Regions from separate parts of the Arthrobacter sp. SAFR-023 genome, predicted to be linked through region 1. Evidence: predicted binding sites of a transcription regulator. Region 1 holds the regulator's gene; each other region holds the start of a gene.

Region 1 (6,184 bases):
GATCTCCTCGACGATGCGCAGGCCGGAGCGGGTTCCGAACGGAAGGTCCACCTGCGTGACGTCGCCGGTGACCACCATCTTGGAGCCGAAGCCGAGGCGGGTCAGGAACATCTTCATCTGTTCCGGCGTGGTGTTCTGTGCCTCGTCGAGGATGATGAAGGCGTCGTTCAGCGTCCGGCCCCTCATATAGGCCAGCGGAGCGACTTCGATGGTTCCGGCCGCCATCAGCCGGGGAATGGACTCGGGGTCCATCATGTCGTGCAGCGCGTCGTACAGCGGCCGCAGGTACGGGTCGATCTTGTCGCTGAGCGTGCCGGGAAGGAAACCCAGCCGTTCGCCCGCTTCGACGGCGGGACGGGTGAGGATGATGCGGCTGACTTCCTTCTGCTGCAGGGCCTGCACCGCTTTGGCCACCGCCAGGTAGGTCTTGCCGGTACCGGCGGGACCGATCCCGAAGATCACCGTGTTAGCGTCGATGGCGTCCACGTAGTTCTTCTGGTTCAGTGTCTTGGGCCGGATGGTCTTGCCGCGGCTGGACAGGATGTCGTGGGTCAGCACCTCGACCGGGTTCTGCAGGGACTGGCTGCGGAGCAGCGCGACCAGTTGCTGGAGGACTGCCGGTGTGATCACGGTGCCGCGCGCCACGAGCCCCCGGACCTCGTGGAGCAGGCGCATGATCCGCGGAACATCGGCCGCGGGTCCGTTAATGGAGAGTTCGTTGCCGCGGACGTGGAAACTGACGGCCGGGAACTGGTCCTCGATGAAGCGGAGGGCCTCGTCGTGGCTGCCCAGCGACTGCACCATCTGATCAGAGTTATCGAAGATGACCACCTCCGTCCGGACACCGGGAAGAGTATGGGGGAATTCGCCCGTGGTGCGGTCCCCCGTATTGAGGCGGCGCTTTCCGTTTGCTGATTCAGTCATGGTGACGGCCTGGGGCCTTAAGTTCCCTCCAGTTCGGAAAAATAACTCGTTTGTGTCTTTTCATCTTACGCCAGCGGACGCCTTGGCCTGCCGTCGGAGCAGGTTACGGCGGACCGCAATTTTGTAACGCGTTCCCGCAATTAGATATCAACTTTGTATCGGCCTCATATCGTTCCCGTTGCAGTTCGGCCGCCTGCCCCGAAAGGCACGGTGTGCCCCAAAGACTCGTGTAATGCTGGGAAAGGAGCCCGCCGGCAACGGTCCGGCGTGCCCGTAGGCACTGCTCATTCGAAGGGATCGCCAGCATCAGTCAGCCAGGAACTCCGGGCCGGAAAGTAACGCGGATTCGCTCCGCGCTGCTGTCCGCGCTGCTTCCGGCTGCCCTGCTGCTGTCCGGATGCATTGCCGATCCCGATCCCGCCGTGACATCCGCCAACTCTCCGACCTCCTCTTCCCGCCGGGCCGCCGGCACGGACGGCGTTCCCACCACCAGCGCGCCGCTGGAAACAACGCAGTCCTCGAACAAGGCGCCCGTTTACTGGATCGGGCGAAGCAACAGCAACGTCTTCCTGTACCGGGAGTTCCGCGACGTTCCTGACGATGAAAACCCGATCACGCGCGCCCTGCGGGCCATGATGTCGGAGACGCCGCTGGATCCGGACTTCTTCACGCCGTGGCAGAACCCCAAGAACCTCGCGACGTCGATCTCGGGCACCAATGTCATTACGGTGGACGTTTCCGCCGACGCCTTCAACAGCAACCTCGACGCAGACATGGCCCAGCGGGCCATCCAGCAACTGGTCTACACCGCGACGGCAGCCGGGGCCAGCTCGGGCCTGATCGACTCCGGCCAGCAGATCGAGGTGGTGATCCTGGTGGACGGGCACACCGATTACCTGGCGTTCAAGCACGTGAAGCTGGGTGCGCCGACGTCCCGCAGCGCCGGAATGGTGGCGCCGGTGTGGATCATCGATCCGCAACAGGGCACCGAAGTCGGTGACGGACGGGTCAAGATCTCAGGACGAAGCACTGTCCCCAACGGCAAACTGCACTGGCGCATCCTCAAAGTCCAGGACAACGGCGACAAGGAAAGCTACCTGACCGGGGAAGCCGTGGCCGCAGCGGATCCCGCCGCGTCCGGGGTCTTCGGCATCACAGTGAACCTTGGGCCCGGCAACTATGAGGTGCGCGTCTCCCAGATCGGCCCGGGTAAGCCCGAGGACGAACTTAACGTGGACTCACGGGGGTTCACGGTTCGCTAGCTGTCCCGTCAGCGAAGTGATCCCCGGCTGAAGTTACCAGCGGCCTGCACTCACCAGCGGCCCAGGACGTCGCTGGCCACGACGACGCCGGCCGGTCCCGCCGTCGATGACCGCAGGACGTGCGGTCCCAATAGGGCCGTGACCGCCCCGGCGCTGCACAGCCTGGTGACCTCACGGGGGCTGATGCCCCCTTCTGGACCAACGATGAGGAGGACCTCGCCGGGGTCCGGCGTCTCCCGGCGCTCATCCGACCACTTACCCAGGACCCGCCGCAGCGGCGTCACCGCGTCTTCGTGCAGAATCACCGCAAGGCCGGCGTCCGCCACTTCCCTGGCCAGCGCCTGGGTATCGACGGCGGGCCTCACCTCGGGGATCCAGGCGCGGCGCGCCTGCTTGGCGGCGGCCGTGACGGCGGATTGCCATTTGCCGTGCGCCTTGGCCGCCCGGTCACCCTTCCAGCGGACGATGGAGCGCTCGGACTGCCACGGAATTACCGCGTCGATGCCCAGCTCGGTGGCGGTTTCGATCGCCAGTTCGTCCCGGTCACCCTTGGCGAGGGCCTGCACCAGTACGAGGCGGATGTCCGGCCGCGGTTCCGCACTGACGGTGGCGCATTCGACCGTCAGCTCGGCTGGGGCAGCTTCCGTCACGGTTCCGGTGATGCGTTTGCCGGCTCCGTCGGCAATGTCAACCTGCTCCCCCACAGCCAGGCGCTTCACAGTGACCGCGTGCCGGGCCTCGGCACCGTCCAGGACGAACAGCGAACCGGGAACAATGTTGTCCAGCGCGCCGGGCGGGGTGAAGAATACGGGGTTGCTCACCGCTACAGGTTACCGAGGCGGTCCCGCAGCTTGGCGAAGACGCCGCCGCCGGCCGCGAGCTTGCCCTCGGAGAACTGCTCGCCGCGGAGCTTGGCCAGCTGCCGGAGCAGGTCCTCCTGGGCGGGGTCGAGCTTGGACGGCGTCTCCACCTGCAAGTGGACCTTGAGGTCGCCACGGCCGTAGCCGCGCAGGTGGGTGACGCCGAGGCCGCGGAGGGTGATGATCTCACCGGACTGCGTGCCCGCCTTGACGTCGATCTCCTGCTTGCCGTCGAAGGTTTCCAGGCTCACTTCCGTGCCGAGGGCAGCGGCGGTCATGGGAATGTTCAGGGTCGCGTGGAGATCGTCGCCCTCGCGGACATACGTGGGGTCGTTGTTAACGCGGATTTCCACGTAGAGGTCACCGGACGGCCCGCCCGCCGGACCGGCCTCGCCCTGGCCGGAGAGCTGGATCCGCGTGCCGGTGGCCACACCGGCCGGGACCTTGATGGTCAGGGAGCGGCGGCTGCGGATGCGGCCCTGGCCGCTGCATTCGTTGCAGGGGTCCTTGATGACGGTGCCGAAGCCCTCGCACGAACCACAGGGGGCGGCGGTCATGACCTGGCCGAGGATGGAACGGACCGCCCGCTGCACCTGTCCACTGCCGCCGCAGATGTCGCAGCGTTCCGGGTGGCTGCCCTCCCGGCAGCAGGATCCTTCGCAGGTGGGGCAGGTGACGGCCGTGTCCACTTCGAGCTTCTTGTTGACGCCGAACACGGCGTCGCGCAGGTCGATCCGCACGCTGATGAGCGCGTCCTGGCCGCGGCGGACGCGGGACGCGGGGCCGGAGGTGCCGCCGGCGCCGAAGAAGGTGTCGAAGATGTCCTGGAACGCGAAGCCCTGGCCGGCATAACCGCCGCCGCCGAAGCCGTTGTCGGTCCCGTTCTCGTTGCCGGTGGTGTCGTAGACCCTGCGCTTCTGCGGATCGGACAGCACCTCGTAGGCGTGGGTGACGGCCTTGAACCGTTCCGCGGCGTCTTCCCCGGGATTGACGTCCGGGTGCAGCGAACGGGCCAGCTTGCGGTAGGCCTTTTTGATCTCCTCGCCGGTGGCTTCCGCGGAGACTCCAAGAACGTCGTAGTGGCTGCTCAAAGTTCGTATCTCTTCCTCGTTGTACTGCCTGTTGTCAGGGGATGTCCGGGGCGTGTGGTCACGGGCCCAGAATCCTCGAAAGATAGCGGGCCACCGCGCGCACGGCGGCCATGGTGGTGGGATAGTCCATCCGGGTAGGGCCCAGTATGCCCACCTTGGCGGTGGCGTCGGGGCCGTAGCCCGTGGCCACCACCGATGCCTCGGCCAGCCCGTCGTAGGGGTTTTCCCGGCCGATGCTGACGGCCACGCCGCGCGGGTCCTGCGCCATGTCGCTTAGGAGCCGCAGCATGACCACCTGCTCCTCAAGGGCCTCAAGGACAGGTCCGATGCTGAGCGGGAAGTCCACGTTGGACCGTGCCAGGTTGGCCGTTCCGGCCAGGACCATGCGGTCTTCCCGGCTGTTGTGGGAGAGGCCCTCCAGTCCCTTGCCCAAAGCCATGGCTACGGGGCGCTCGGCGGGCGTGCAACCGGCCACGACGGCGGCCAGGTGCTGGGGCAGGATGGCCACCGGCGTTCCGGCCACACCGGTCAGGAACCGGGTGCGCAGGGCGGCCAGGGTGTCGTCTGACAGGTCCTGTCCGGCGTCGACGACGCGCTGGTCAACTTTGCCGGAGTCGGCGATCAGCACGATCAACACCTTCCGCGGCGCCAGCAGCACGAATTCAATGTGCCGGACCACGGCACGGCTCAGGTGCGGGTACTGCACGACGGCGACCTGGTTGGTCAGCTGGGACAGGAGCCGGGCCGTCCGGTCCAGGACGTCGTCGAGGTCCTCGGACCCCTCAAGCAGGGTCTGGATGGCGCGCTTCTCCGCCGGAGAGAGCGGCTTGACCGCGGAGATCTGGTCGACGAACAAGCGGTAACCCTTGTCCGTGGGAATCCTGCCCGCACTGGTGTGGGGGGCAGTGATGAGGCCCTCGTCCTCCAGGGCCGCCATGTCGTTGCGGATGGTGGCGCTGGAGACGCCCAGATGGTGCCGTTCCACGAGGGCCTTGGAGCCGACCGGTTCGCGGGAATGGACATAGTCCTCCACGATGGCGCGCAGCACCTCAAGCTTCCGTGGTTCGCTCACCGTCCACCTCCTTTTGGCCGTAACCGCTCCGGGCGTTAGTCCCGCCTGCAAACGCTGTGGTTAGCACTCGACATGCCCAAGTGCTAACAAGTCTAATATGAGTCGCCCCGTTGTTAGCATTGGTACCGCTCCGGGCGAAATTCCGGGCGCCTTTCCCCCGGCGGCACGCCCGCGGCCGGAGCGGCTCCTTTCGAATGCAAAGCGGTGAACAAATGCAGTACCAGACCTGGGGCCCGCAGGAGATCGCAGTGCCTGCCAAGAACAGCCTGCCCGAGGTGCCGGTGGAGCGCGGCATGGTGCTCGAGGACGTCCAGTCCGGCTGGGTGGGCGCAGTGATCCGGGTGGAGAAGTCCGGCGGCATGCACCTGGTGGCGCTCGAGGACCGCCGGGGAAAATCCCGGTCCTTCAAGCTTGGCTTCGGCTTTCTCCTGGACGGCCAGCCAATCCGCCTGATGCCTCCCGCGCCCAAGGCGAAGCCCGCGGGATCGGGCACAGCCGGGCGGACGGCGTCGGGTTCGGTGCGGGTGGAAGGGCAGCGCGCGCAGGTGGCCAAGGCCAGCCGGATCTGGGTTGAAGGCAAGCACGATGCCGAACTCGTGGAAAAAGTCTGGGGCGACGACCTCCGGGTGGAGGGCATCGTCGTCGAACCCCTGCACGGCATCGATGACCTGACGGCGGCCGTTGCCTCCTTCCGCCCCGGCCCCGGCCGCAGGCTGGGCGTCCTGGTGGACCATCTGGTCCCCAATTCCAAGGAGTCAAGGATTGCCGACGCCGTAATGGCGTCACCCGGCGCCGCCGGCAACGTGCTGATCGTGGGCCACCCGTACGTCGACGTCTGGCAGGCGATCCGCCCGTCGGTGCTGGGCATTCCGCAGTGGCCCGTGGTGCCGCGCGGTACGGACTGGAAGACCGGCATCCTCACCGCCTTCGGCTGGCCGCACGAGACCAAGGAGGACGTCGGCCTCGGCTGGCAGA
Region 2 (6,184 bases), on a different contig from region 1:
GAGCGGCGGCGGTCCCGCCGCCGCTAGGCCCTGTTGGATCTCGCCGGCGTTAGATCTTGCCGATCGGCAGCTTCTTCTCCGCCTGGAAGACGTCCTCGACGCGGCCCTTGGCCCAGTAGCCGGACAGTGAAACCTGGCTGCGGTCCAGGCTGCGCTCGCGGAACAGCACCTCCCGCAAGCCCTTCATGTAGCCTCGCTCGCCGTGCGCAAAAACATCCACCCGGCCGTCGGGCCAGGCGGCACTGCGCACGGCGTCCACCAGCTGGGTGCTCTCGCCGGCCGGGATGCCGCCGCGCTGCAGCCAGACCAGTTCGAGACCGGCCGGGGCGTTGATCGGCTGGACGTCAGCGTCGGAGTCCACCTCGAGAAAGGCCACGCCCCTGGCATGCGCCGGCAGGGACTCGATGACGGCGGCCACGGCCGGCAACGCGGCCTCGTCCCCGGCCAGCAGATACCAGTCCGCGGCGGGATCCGGGTTGTAGCCGCCTCCGGGGCCGGTAAAAATGAGGCTGTCGCCCGGCTGGGCCGTGGCAGCCCAGGGGCCCGCCAGGCCTTCGTCTCCGTGGACGACGAAATCGATGGCCAGTTCTCCGGCCGCGGTATCCACCCAGCGGACCGTGTAGGTCCGGGTGTGCGGCCACTGCTCCCGGGGCATCGTTTCCCGGATGGCCCAGAGGTCCAGGGGCTGGGGGTAGTCCACCGCGGGCTGCGGAAAGACGATCTTGACGTACCGGTCCACGAAGTCGTTGTTGACGTAATCAGCGAACCCCGCGCCGCCCGCGACAATCCGCACCATGTGCGCGGACAGCTGCTCCCGCCGAAGGACAGTCAAGGTGACCTGCGGGCGGGATTTCTTGGTGGCGCTGGTGGTGGCCGGAAGGGAAGTCATGCGGGTAAGCCTAGCCTAAGCTCCTTGAACGGAGCTGAGTGGTGGGATGGCCGGGAGTTCCCAGTCCACAGGCCCGCCGCCCTGCTCCGTCAGCAGGGCATTGGCGCGGCTGAACGGCCGCGAACCGAAGAATCCCCGCGAGGCGGACAGCGGGCTGGGGTGGGCGCTGGCCACGACGGGGGTGCTGCCCAGCAGGGGGCGGACACCCTCGGCGTCCTTGCCCCAAAGCACAGCCACGAGCGGCGCGGTGGTTCCCTCCGCTGTCCGGCGGACCACGACAGCGGTCACCGCCGCCGTCGTGATCGTTTCCCAGCCCTTGCCGCGGTGTGACCCGGCGGCGCCCTCACGTACGCTCAGCACCCGGTTCAGCAGCAGTACTCCCTGGTCCGCCCAGGCTCCGAGGTCACCGTGGATCCGCGGTGGCAGGTTCAGGTCCGATTCAAGCTCCTTGTAGATGTTGGCCAGGCTGCGCGGGATGGGGCGGGTGCCGGCATCCACGGAAAAGGCGAGCCCCACGGCGTGTCCGGGGGTGGGGTAGGGATCCTGGCCCACAATCAGGACCCGAACCCCGTTCAACGGCTGCCGGAATGCCCGGAGGACGTTCGACGCCGACGGCAGCACCCGCCGCCCGTCCGCCTCCTCGGCCGCGAGGAACATCAGCACGGACCTCAACTCGGCCTCCACTCCCGCCAGGGCATCGGCCCAGTCGGGTGCCATGAGCTCGTCGAACGGCAGCCTGGCGAGCTCCGCAAAGTCCGGGCCGGCCGCCGGTGCAGGTTCGAGGTCGAAGAGCGGTTCAGGTTCCGTCACGGTGTCCATTCTCCCGCACCGCTGTCCGAAACCCGCCGCCCCTGTCCGAAACGGGCCGCGGGTGCCGCCGCGGCGCAAATGACAATGCTGTTATTCCTCCGTAACATAGGGGAGGTACTTTGACCGGATTCAGCTAAGGAGAGCGCAGTGGCCGAGCCGTTGCAGGACCACCTCCCGGAGCGGGAATCAGGGTGGGAATCAGGGCGGGAATCAGGGCGGGATACTGTGCAGGACCCAAGGCTGGAGCACGGGCTGCGGAGCGGCTCGCTGCTGGAGGACTTCAAGCTCAGGGACTCGCCGCTGAGCGAGCGGGAGCAGCAGATTCTCGCGCTGGAACGTCAGTGGTGGAAGTACGCCGGCGCCAAGGAACAGGCCATCCGGGAGCTGTTCGACCTGTCCGCGACGCACTACTACCAGGTCCTCAACGCACTGATTGATACAGAGCACGCGCTGGCCCACGACCCCATGCTCGTGAAGAGATTGCGTAGACTACGTACGTCACGTCAGCGGGCCCGCACAGCACGCCGCCTTGGAACTGACGCGTAACTGCTAGTGCCGGACTGCCGGCGAAAACCAACAAGGACGCCTCTTCACCATGACTAATTTTGCTCGGGACGAATTCGACAGGGTGCCTGAGGTCTCCTCCCGGCAGGGCATACACCGCGCTGCCTCCGCGCCGTCGCGCCCGAAGTTGTGGCCGATCCTTTCCGTGGGAATCGCGGCGCTCGCCGTCGGCCTGGTTGCTTTCCTCCTGCTGCCGCAGCTGGGGTTGCAGCCCGCCCTCACGCCGCCGCCTGCCGCCGCGGCAGACGCGGCGGCAGACGCGTCGGCCAGCCCCACGGCGACGCCCTCTGCAAGTCGGACGCCCAGCGCCACCCCCTCGGCCTCGGCGTCCGCCTCCGAACCGGCCTCCCCCTCCGCGTTGGAACCTGCCGCCTCGGAAACCATTGCCCCTGCAGCGGTGGACAAGTCGCAGCCGGTCGCCATTTTCAACGGAACGCTGACCTCCGGACTTGCCGGACGGGTCGGTGCCACGGTCAAGTCCGATGGCTGGGTGCTAGGTGAAGTGGCCAACTGGCAGGGCGCCCCGCAGCAGCAGTCGGTGATCTTCTACTCGGACGCTGCCCACCGCGCCAACGCCGAGGCGCTCAGCGAGTTGCTGAACATCCCCACACTCGTGGAGAGTGCGGACTTCCCCACGCCCGTTGCGGTGGTGCTCGGCCCCGGCTACCAGTAGCCGTCCCGGTTACGCCTGAATAACTATTGACTCCGCTCCGGGCCGCTGGCCTGCGCCTCCACGGGCCCGACTCGATAGAGTGATGGCAGGCTGCAAGGCGTAATTCACGGCACACATCGACGTGGGCCTTACGGAAGCAACCTGAAAGTGTGGGGATCATGGCATTGGGAACCGTGAAGTGGTTCAACGCGGAAAAGGGCTACGGCTTCATCACCGTTGACGATTCAGGCGACGACGTTTTCGTGCACTGGTCCGCCATCCAGACTGACGGCTTCCGGGCGCTGGACGAGGGCCAGCGCGTGGAGCTGGAAGTCGGCGAAGGCGAAAAAGGTCCGCAGGCTGAAAAGGTCCGGCCCGTCTAGTGGCGCGCGCAGGTCTTAGGGTTTGTGCCGTCTGGGGCCCCGCCGGCTGGTGTGCCGCCGCTGCGCTGGCACTCGGTGCCTGCTCCGGGTCCGGCGACAACGCCCGGACCGCTCCGGTTGAAGCCAGCGGCGACGGGACCCTGCGGATCGGGCTGATCCTCGACAACACAGGACCGCAGTCCTTCCTGAACGCCGCCCAGCTGGCCGCCGCCAAGCTAGCCGTCCAGGAGATCAACGCGGCGGGCGGGCACAAGGGCCGGCCAGTGGAGCTGCTGCCCGAAACCACCGGAGCCGATACCGCTGCCCAGGCCCGGAAACTCGTCGATGCCAGCGCGGACGTCGTGATTGGTCCCACCGATTCCAGCCGGGCGCCGGCCGCCATCGATGTGCTGTCCAAGGCCAGGACCACGCTCATCTCTCCCGCCAACACGGCTCCGGAACTCAGCAGCTACAAGAGCGGGGGCTACTACTTCCGCACTGCGGCGGCTGACATCGCACAGGCTCCCGTCATGGTGAAACTCGCCAGGGACGCAGGAGCCAAGAGCCTCGCGGTGGTCTACGAGGACGGCGCCTACGGCCAGGCCGTGTCTGCAGCCGTGTCCGCCTCCGCCAAGGCCAGCGGGCTGGACCCCGTCACCCTCTCCGGCTTCAAGGCAGGCGAGGCACAGAAGTCTGCTGCCGCCGCCCGCGACGCAGCGCCGGACGCCGTCGTCGTTCTGGCCCGGGACGGTGCGCAGGGCGCCATCGCCGAGCTCACCAACGCCGGACTCCCGGGCAACAAACTCATCCTGGGTGACGCCGCCTTCAGGCAGTACGGGTCCGCCCTTGGATCCGAGTCGCTGGACGGGGCGCGCGCCCTGGTGCCCGGAGTCTTCCCCTCGGCGCACTTCCAGGCTGAACTCGTGGCCATCGATGCGGGCCTCAAGGACACGACGTTCGCGGCCGAGACCTACGATGCCGTATACCTCGCGGCCCTGGCCGCGGCTGCAGCGGAGGACGACGCCGGTGCCTCCATCGCCGGTACACTCATCTCCGTCTCCGGCGGCACTTCGGGCAGCCGGGCGTCCGCCCCGCCGTCCGGCCAGCCGGCCGTCTGCTCGACATACAAGGACTGCCTCGCCGCCATCCGGGACGGGAAGGCCATTGACTACGACGGCGAGTCCGGCCCCGTCCGTTTCGATGCGAACGGGGACGTCACTGCCGCCAGGTACATGGTGTTCACCTACGGAGCCGACAACAAAGCCAAGCTCACGGGAAGCGAGGCCGCCGGCAGGTCTGCCGGCTGATCGCTGGCAGCGAATACCCTCCCGTTTACGGGATTAACAAGCTCATCTGCTTGCACTCTCCCCGGGGGAGTGCTAATTATTGATTAGCACTCCAGCGTGCCGACTGCTAAAGGGTCGACCGGTTCAGGCCGGCACCGTCCCGGCAGCGGCGCAAGGAGCGAAAGAAACACCTGGTTGGGGTGAGATCCGGACCGTTGGGCGTACATAGGCCTGCGGAAAGGATCGTCCGTCGCGGGCACCACAGCGAGGTTCCTTCTTAACGACTGTCCCGAAAGGACTACTGCCGTTATGGCCAAGATCATTGCATTTGATGAAGAGGCACGCCGCGGTCTTGAGCGGGGCCTGAACACCCTCGCCGACGCCGTCCGGGTCACCCTCGGCCCGCGTGGCCGCAACGTCGTCCTCGAAAAGAAGTGGGGCGCCCCCACGATCACCAACGATGGTGTTTCCATCGCCAAGGAGATCGAGCTGGACGATCCTTACGAGAAGATCGGCGCAGAGCTGGTCAAGGAAGTTGCCAAGAAGACGGATGACGTCGCTGGCGACGGCACCACCACGGCCACCGTCCTGGCCCAGGCGCTGGTCAAGGAAGGCCTGCGCAACGTCGCGGCCGGCGCTGACCCGCTGTCCCTCAAGCGCGGCATCGAGAAGGCTGTTGAAGCCGTCACCGCCGAGCTGCTGAACTCCGCCAAGGAAATCGAAACCAAGGAAGAGATCGCCGCCACGGCTTCCATCTCCGCCGGTGACGACGAAATCGGCGCCCTGATCGCCGAGGCCCTGGACAAGGTGGGCAAGGAAGGCGTCATCACGGTCGAGGAGTCCAACACCTTCGGCCTCGAGCTGGAGCTCACCGAAGGCATGCGCTTCGACAAGGGCTACATCTCCGCTTACTTCGTCACGGACACCGAGCGCCAGGAAACGGTCCTCGAAGACCCGTACATCCTGATCGTCAACTCCAAGATCTCCAACGTCAAGGAACTGGTTGCTGTCCTCGAGAAGGTCATGCAGTCCAACAAGCCGCTGCTGATCATCGCCGAAGACATCGAGGGCGAGGCCCTGGCCACCCTGATCGTCAACAAGATCCGCGGCACCTTCAAGTCCGTCGCCGTCAAGGCTCCGGGCTTCGGTGACCGCCGCAAGGCGCAGCTGGCCGACATCGCCATCCTCACCGGCGGACAGGTCATCGCCGAGGAAGTCGGCCTCAAGCTTGAGACCGCCGGCCTCGAGCTCCTGGGCAAGGCACGCAAGGTTGTCGTGACCAAGGACGAGACCACCATCGTGGAAGGTGCAGGCGACGCCGACCAGATCGCCGGCCGCGTTTCCCAGATCCGCGCCGAGATCGAAAACTCCGACTCCGACTACGACCGCGAGAAGCTGCAGGAGCGCCTGGCCAAGCTGGCCGGCGGCGTTGCAGTCATCAAGGCCGGTGCCGCCACGGAGGTTGAGCTCAAGGAGCGCAAGCACCGCATTGAGGACGCTGTCCGCAACGCCAAGGCTGCCGTCGAAGAGGGCATCGTGGCCGGTGGTGGCGTGGCCCTGATCCAGGCCGGCGCCAAGGCATTCGCCAACCTGCAGCTCCAGGGCGATGAAGCAACCGGTG
Region 3 (6,184 bases), on a different contig from region 1:
TGGCGTACAGCACCGCGCGGTTCGACCCCCTGCCCGTGCTGGACCGGATCAGTACCCTGGTCAAGCCGATCCACGGCGCCGACGTGGAGCACAACCTGCTCGTCTCCACCTTCGCGGACCTTTCCGGGAACCTCGACGATCCGTGGATCAACGGTCAGAACGAGCTGGTGGCCTCGCTGGCCAAGACAGCGTCGGGTGAGATCGTCGACGTGCCCGCGCTCCAGCCCGGGCGCTTCCCCAGCGTGGACGAGCGGGACCCGGCGGAAGAGCTGCTGCTCCTCGACGCCGACGCCGACCAGCAGTATGTGATTGACGCCGTCCGTGCAGGGGACTCACTGGTGGTAAGCAGCCCGCCCGGCACCGGCCAGACCCAGACGGCCATCAACACGATCGGTGCGCTCGTGGACGAAGGCAAGACCGTCCTGGTGGTGGGGGACAGACGAGCCAGCCTCAATGAGGTGGCCGGGCGCCTCGAGGGCCTGGGACTGGACTCCATCCTTTTCCAGTTGTCCGGAAACGCAACACCGCAGCAGCTCAAGGGCCAGTTGGTGCGCGCCATCGTGCGCAACGAGAAGGCCCAGGAGCCGCAGCTCGGCGGCCTGCACAAGACTCTCACCGAGCACCGCCATGCCCTGCTGGACCACGTCGCGTCGCTGCACAACGTCCGGCAGCGGTGGGGCTGCTCGCCCTACCAGGCGATGCAGTCGCTCGCGGAACTCACCTCCATCCAGCCCGCCCCGGCCACCACCGTCCGCCTGAAGCGCAGCGTCCTGGACAGCATCCGGGACCGCGAGGAGCTCGCCGGACGGCTGAAGCGCGCCGCCGAACTCGGTGCGTTCAGCAGGGCGTCGACCACCAGCCCCTGGCACGGTGCGAGGCTGGTGACGCGCAAGGAAACCGAGGAAGCGCAGGAGCTGACGCGTGCGGTGGCGAAAAAGCTGCCGCTGCTCCAGGAACGGATGAAGGATGTGGCCAGCCACGCCGAAATCCGCCTGGGCACCACCTTCGCAGAATGGGGCTCCCAGCTCAAACTCCTGGTGGCCGTCCGGGAAAGCCTGGACAAGTTCACCCCCGACATCTTTGACCGGCCCGTGACCGACCTGATTTCCGCCACGGCCTCCTCGTCCTGGCGCAGGGAGCGTGGCATCGACATGGCCTCGATGCAGCGGTCGCGCCTGCGACGGGTGGCCAAGGAGTACGTCCGGCCGGGAGTGCACATCGCCGACCTGCACAGTTCGTTGGTGCTGGTCCAGGAACAGCGTTCCCAGTGGGCCGGGTATGCCACCACGCAGCGGCATCCGGCGGTGCCGTCCGGCCTGGCCGAGATCAGCATCATGCACCGCGGACTGACCCGCGAGATGAAGATGCTGGGCGACGCCCTGCGCCACACGGCCGCCGGCGGTTCGCTGGAAAACATTCCGTACCCGGAGCTCATGGAGCGGCTGGAACGGCTGGTCGCGGACACACAGACGCTGCAGACCTTGCCCGAGCGCACACTGCTCATCGAGAACATGCGCGAACACGGGCTGGGGGAGCTGCTGGCGGACCTCTCCGAGCGCGAGGTCGGGGCCGGCTCGGTCGCGGCCGAACTTGACCTGGCCTGGTGGCAGTCTGCGCTCGAAGCGATGATCAGCGGAGACGACTACCTCGCCATGTCCGACGGCGATGCGCTGCGCCAGCTTGAGGCCGAGTACCGGCTCGCGGATAACGCACACATCGCCAGCGGCGCCGGGCGGCTCCGGTGGAAGCTGGCCGAGCGGTGGCGCGCGGGGATCGAGGAGCATGCCCGGCAGGCCGACCTGCTCCGGAGCCTGCTCAAAGACGGGCGCGTCACGCTGGCTGCGTTGACGGCGCAAGCCCCCGGGCTGGTTCCCATGCTGGTGCCCGTCTGGTCGGTCAGCCCTTACCTCATGACAGGACTCCTCCCGGCCGAGCAGAAGTTTGATGCCGTGGTGATCCTGGACGCCGAGGCGACGTCGCTGCAGGCGGTGCTTCCGGCCGTCGCCCGCGCCCGGCAGGTGATCGCCTTCGGCGACGACAGGATCGCCAGCCCGCGCACCTTCACGGTCGCGGTGGAGCGTCTTGCCGCCGGCGAACAGTCGCACCAGAGTGTCGAAAGCGCGTTCACCGCACTGTCGGCGGTGCTGCCGACGGCGCCGCTCCGCTCCGTCTACCGCGCGGTGGACGAGGACCTGGTGCTGCAGCTGAGCAAGAACTTCTACGACGGCGGCCTCCGCCGGCTGCCGGAGGGCCAGTCGGCCACCGGGCTGGACCGGGCGCTGACGGTGGAGTACCTGCCCGACGGCACCGGCTTGCCCAGCGCGGACCATGAGGGCGTCGAGTCGGTGGTGGCCGAAGTCAACCGGGTAGTTGAACTCGTGTTCGAACACGCGCGGCTCCGGCCCCGGACCTCGCTGGCCGTTGTGACCGCCAGCCTCCGGCACGCGGCACGCATCGGCGAGTCCATCCGGCTGCAGCTGCCCAACCATCCATCCCTGTCCGGGTTCTTCACGGCAGGTGAAGAATCCTTCAGGGTGGTGGACCTGGAACGCGCCCAGGGGCTGGTCCGCGACCGTGTGATCTTCTCGCCGGGCTACGGGCGGACGCCCCACGGCCGTGCTCTGCACAGCTTCGGTCCGCTGTCCGCCGAGGGCGGCCGGGCCAAGTTTGCCCTGGCCATGACCCGGGCCCGGCAGTCGCTGCACGTCCTGACGTGCTTCAAGCCGGAGGACCTTGACCGGACGCGGCTGGCCCACGGCGCCGTCGACCTCTTCGAACTTCTGGACCGTGAGATCTCCGGCAACACCGATCTGGGGACTCCTGCGTCCCGGGCAGCGGCAAGTGAACAGGCGCTGGGCGCCGATCCGCTGGTTGCTGATCTCGGCGACCGGCTGCGGGCCCGCGGTGCCCGCGTATGGCACCAGTACGACGGCGCCATCGATGTGGTGGCCGCGGCGGATCCGCTCAGCACCATGGGCCAGGACGACGCCGACATTCCGCGGCCGGTAGCCATCGAATCGGACGGCACCGAGCAGTACCGGCAGATGACAGTCCGGGAACGCAGCCGGCTGCGGCCCCAGTTGCTGGAGCGGCTCGGCTGGCGGTACATGCCGCTGTGGACCATCGAGGTTTTCACCGATCCCTCGGCGTGCGCCGACAGGATCGGCGGGTACCTCGGGTTGGAGAAGCCGTCGCCTTCGGTGCGCTCGGTTGGCGCACCGGGATTCTTCCTGGATGAGGACGTCAGTACCCTCGCTGTGGGCGACCTTGAGCCTGAGCCGGGACAGGAGACCGCGTACGAGAACCTGGATGACCGTTTCGGCGAAGAGCTGAGCCGGGACGAGGCGGACGCGTCGGATGTGGATCAACTGGACGCCGATCAGCACGATGCGGTGTCGTCGGGCGCCGATCAGGCCCGCACCGATCGGGCCGACCGGGAGCTGACATACATTGATCGGATTGAGGTGGATCAGGCCGGCACCGATCAGACGGACGTTGACCAGGCGGATCACGACACTTCCGGTTCCGAGGCCGCGGGCGCCGGAGTAGGCTTCGGTTCTGAGGCTGGCCGGGACGGAGCAGCCACGGAACGGAAGGAGGGCCCGCTGTGACATCTGACGGCGGGGCCGAACGCAAAGACGGGGCTGAGCGCAAGGACGGAACCGAGCCCAGAGACGAGCCCAAAGACGAGCAGGCCGCCGCGGGGGAGAAGCCCCCAAAGGCGCGCCGTGCCAAAACCGGCGCGCAGCAGGGGACAGGCGTCGTGCCCAAGAGGGCTGCCGAGGACGATCCGCGCACCTGGGGCGATGCAGAATCCGGCAACGACCACGACGCGTGGCTGAAAGAGCAGAAGCCCCCGCACTGGGGCTGAGCAACCGGGCAAACACGCCGCGGATTTGTGCGGAGCCCAAGCGCCGGGGGCCGAGGACGAGCACGGGCTGATTCACCGGGCGCCGGATCCCACGAGAACGAAAAACAGCTTTCCCTGGGTTGACGCGCCCGCCAGGGCGCCGGCCTGGGCGGGGGTGGCGGCCACGACCAGCAGCCCGTCCGAATCCCCGGCAGCAAGCCACTGGCCGCTTTGGCCTTCCTGACCGGAGGTCCACAGGACCGGCACGGACTTGGCGAGTACCTTCGAGGCTGAGGCCTGCTCATAGCCGTTGCCGCTTGTCAGGACCACGTTCACGAGTTGTCCGGGGGAAACCAGCTGGATGGATGACGGGTCTGCCATCCGCAGCGGCACCGCCGCGGACCCGGGCGGCGCTCCTGTCAGCAGGCCTGGACCCACCAACTGCCCATCGGTGAGGAGCTGTCCCTCGCGGAGCGGGGCTGCCAGCTGCTTGCCGTCCACGGTGGAGCCGTCAGCGAAAGTCCCGTCCGGTATCATGGCCGGCGGAACGCTGACAATCGTGACATCACTGCCGTTCAGGGTTGCCCCGGCCGGAAGGTCGCGGGCGGCTGCCAGGACGCTTACGGTCCGGGCAGGGGCAGGAGTCAACTGGTGAACTGCGATGCCCGCAGCCGCACAGAGGAGCAATGCCACGGCAAGGCGCCGGTTTCTGTTCAGCCATCCCGCAAGGCGCCGGCCGCGCGGACGCGGGCGGGCGGCGGAACCGGGCAGTGCGTTGCGGCGCCCAGGACGTACGGCCGGGCGGGATGCCCTTGCGGGGAAAATTCCGGTAGCTGGCATGCCGCCACGCTACGGGCCCCGGTTGGCCGTCGACAGGCACCAGGAGCGGTATGTGGATAAGCCGCCCCGTAACGCTCAACGGATTGCCCTGCAATCGCGAACAGCCACTTGGGGCCCGGAACCCGCGCAAAAGCAAAGGAGTCCGGCCGGGTACACCCGGCCGGACTCCTGTAGCTTGAAGGCGGCACGTGCCGCGGGAACTCGCCTAGCTTGCGGCTGCAGCTGCCGGGGCAGCGGACGATGCCGACGGGGAGGTGGCGGCCGGAGCGGCCGGTGCTGACGCAGCGGGGGAGGGTGAGACGGTGCTTCCCTTGGAATCGCGCGAATCAGTCCGGTAGAAGCCGGAGCCCTTGAAGACCACGCCGACGCTGTTGAACTTCTTGCGAAGCGTGCCCTGGCATTCGGGGCAGGACGTCAGAGTGCTGTCGGTGAAAGACTGCACGATGTCGAAGGCATGGCTGCAATCTTTGCAGGCATAGGCATACGTGGGCACTGTAGATCCTCCTCTTGGACAAACGACAGGTCCCGTGCTGCCTGGTTTCATTTGCCGGATTCTCCTTGACGGATCACCGCGGTGGAAATGGCTCCATTAGCAGTCGCAGGGCCTGAGTGCCAATTCTATCACCCCGTCCCCGCGAGGTCACGCGAAGGCTATCAGCCCCGATGGCGTGAGCACTGCCTCGACGGGGCGGTCAAAGTCTTCAGCGGGGATGGTCTGTGCGGGCAGGAGCTCGGAGTCGTAGATGATAGCGGCCTTGGGAAGGTGCAGGCCGCCGGCGTTCGCTGCAGCCAGGAACTTGTCATAGTAGCCGCCGCCCTGCCCGATCCTGTTGCCGCTGCGGTCCACGGCCGTCGCGGGCATGAACATCCCGGCCGCGCTCCGCACCGTGTCCAGGCCGTGGCGCTCACCGGCCGGCTCCTGGATAGGCGCATACCGGCTGCGCACGAACTCGCTGTCCGGGGTCCAGAAGACCCAGCTGAGCTCGCGGTCAGGCTCGCAGACCGGGAGCAGGATACTGTGCCCGGCCTCATGCAGGGCGTGCAGCAGCGGCAGGGTTGGCGGTTCGAAGTCGACGCCGAGGTAGGCGGTGAACGTGGCCGGGTTGCCCGCGGCGATAGCCTCGGCCCATGGCAGGCCATGGGATGCGATGCCGTCGCCGGCGCTGGATAAATCCGCCGCCGTCATCGTGGCCCGGAGTTGCCGGTGCCGTGAGCGGATAACGTCCTTCGAAGGCATGGTCCCTGTTGGCATGGGTGTCTTCCTTTGTCGCAGCGGCAGGCGGCCGGGCCGCTGCCGGAAGCATTTACCGTATGAATGTTCCCTCGGATAGATTAGACCAGTGACTTCCACTAATTGTTCAGTCCGCAAGGCCGTAATCCCCGCTGCTGGGCTCGGCACCAGGTTCCTGCCGGCCACCAAGGCCATGCCCAAGGAGATGCTGCCGGTGGTTGACAAGCCGGCCATTCAGTACGTCGTCGAGGAGGCCGTCAAGG

Evidence for each region. Region 1 encodes HrcA, which represses chaperone genes, less so after heat shock. Its sites were predicted from a motif close to TTNGCACTCGNNNNNNNCGAGTGCNAA; they were not measured.
Region 2: a site for HrcA is predicted at 4,668-4,694, ahead of groL (chaperonin GroEL). Genes of this name have one in related genera too.
Region 3: a site for HrcA is predicted at 5,280-5,306, ahead of ACTHQX_RS02030 (FmdB family zinc ribbon protein). Genes of this name have one in related genera too.

The regions. Positions count from the first base shown of each region.
Region 1 covers NZ_JBQCMF010000003.1:29,874-36,057, forward strand. The annotation lists gene ACTHQX_RS04335 (PhoH family protein) at 1-924, opposite strand, end outside; gene ACTHQX_RS04340 (GerMN domain-containing protein) at 1,269-2,186, shown strand; gene ACTHQX_RS04345 (16S rRNA (uracil(1498)-N(3))-methyltransferase) at 2,237-3,007, opposite strand; gene dnaJ (molecular chaperone DnaJ) at 3,010-4,137, opposite strand; gene hrcA (heat-inducible transcriptional repressor HrcA) at 4,196-5,209, opposite strand; gene ACTHQX_RS04360 (DUF3097 domain-containing protein) at 5,422-6,184, shown strand, end outside.
Region 2 covers NZ_JBQCMF010000017.1:113,156-119,339, reverse strand. The annotation lists gene ACTHQX_RS17910 (threonine/serine ThrE exporter family protein) at 1-27, shown strand, start outside; gene ACTHQX_RS17905 (siderophore-interacting protein) at 50-889, opposite strand; gene ACTHQX_RS17900 (uracil-DNA glycosylase) at 905-1,708, opposite strand; gene ACTHQX_RS17895 (DUF3263 domain-containing protein) at 1,940-2,245, shown strand; gene ACTHQX_RS17890 (LytR C-terminal domain-containing protein) at 2,295-2,936, shown strand; gene ACTHQX_RS17885 (cold-shock protein) at 3,095-3,298, shown strand; gene ACTHQX_RS17880 (ABC transporter substrate-binding protein) at 3,298-4,584, shown strand; gene groL (chaperonin GroEL) at 4,873-6,184, shown strand, end outside.
Region 3 covers NZ_JBQCMF010000001.1:431,034-437,217, reverse strand. The annotation lists gene ACTHQX_RS02045 (AAA family ATPase) at 1-3,611, shown strand, start outside; gene ACTHQX_RS02040 (hypothetical protein) at 3,608-3,871, shown strand; gene cpaB (Flp pilus assembly protein CpaB) at 3,944-4,543, opposite strand; gene ACTHQX_RS02030 (FmdB family zinc ribbon protein) at 4,896-5,183, opposite strand; gene ACTHQX_RS02025 (5-formyltetrahydrofolate cyclo-ligase) at 5,331-5,942, opposite strand; gene galU (UTP--glucose-1-phosphate uridylyltransferase GalU) at 6,031-6,184, shown strand, end outside.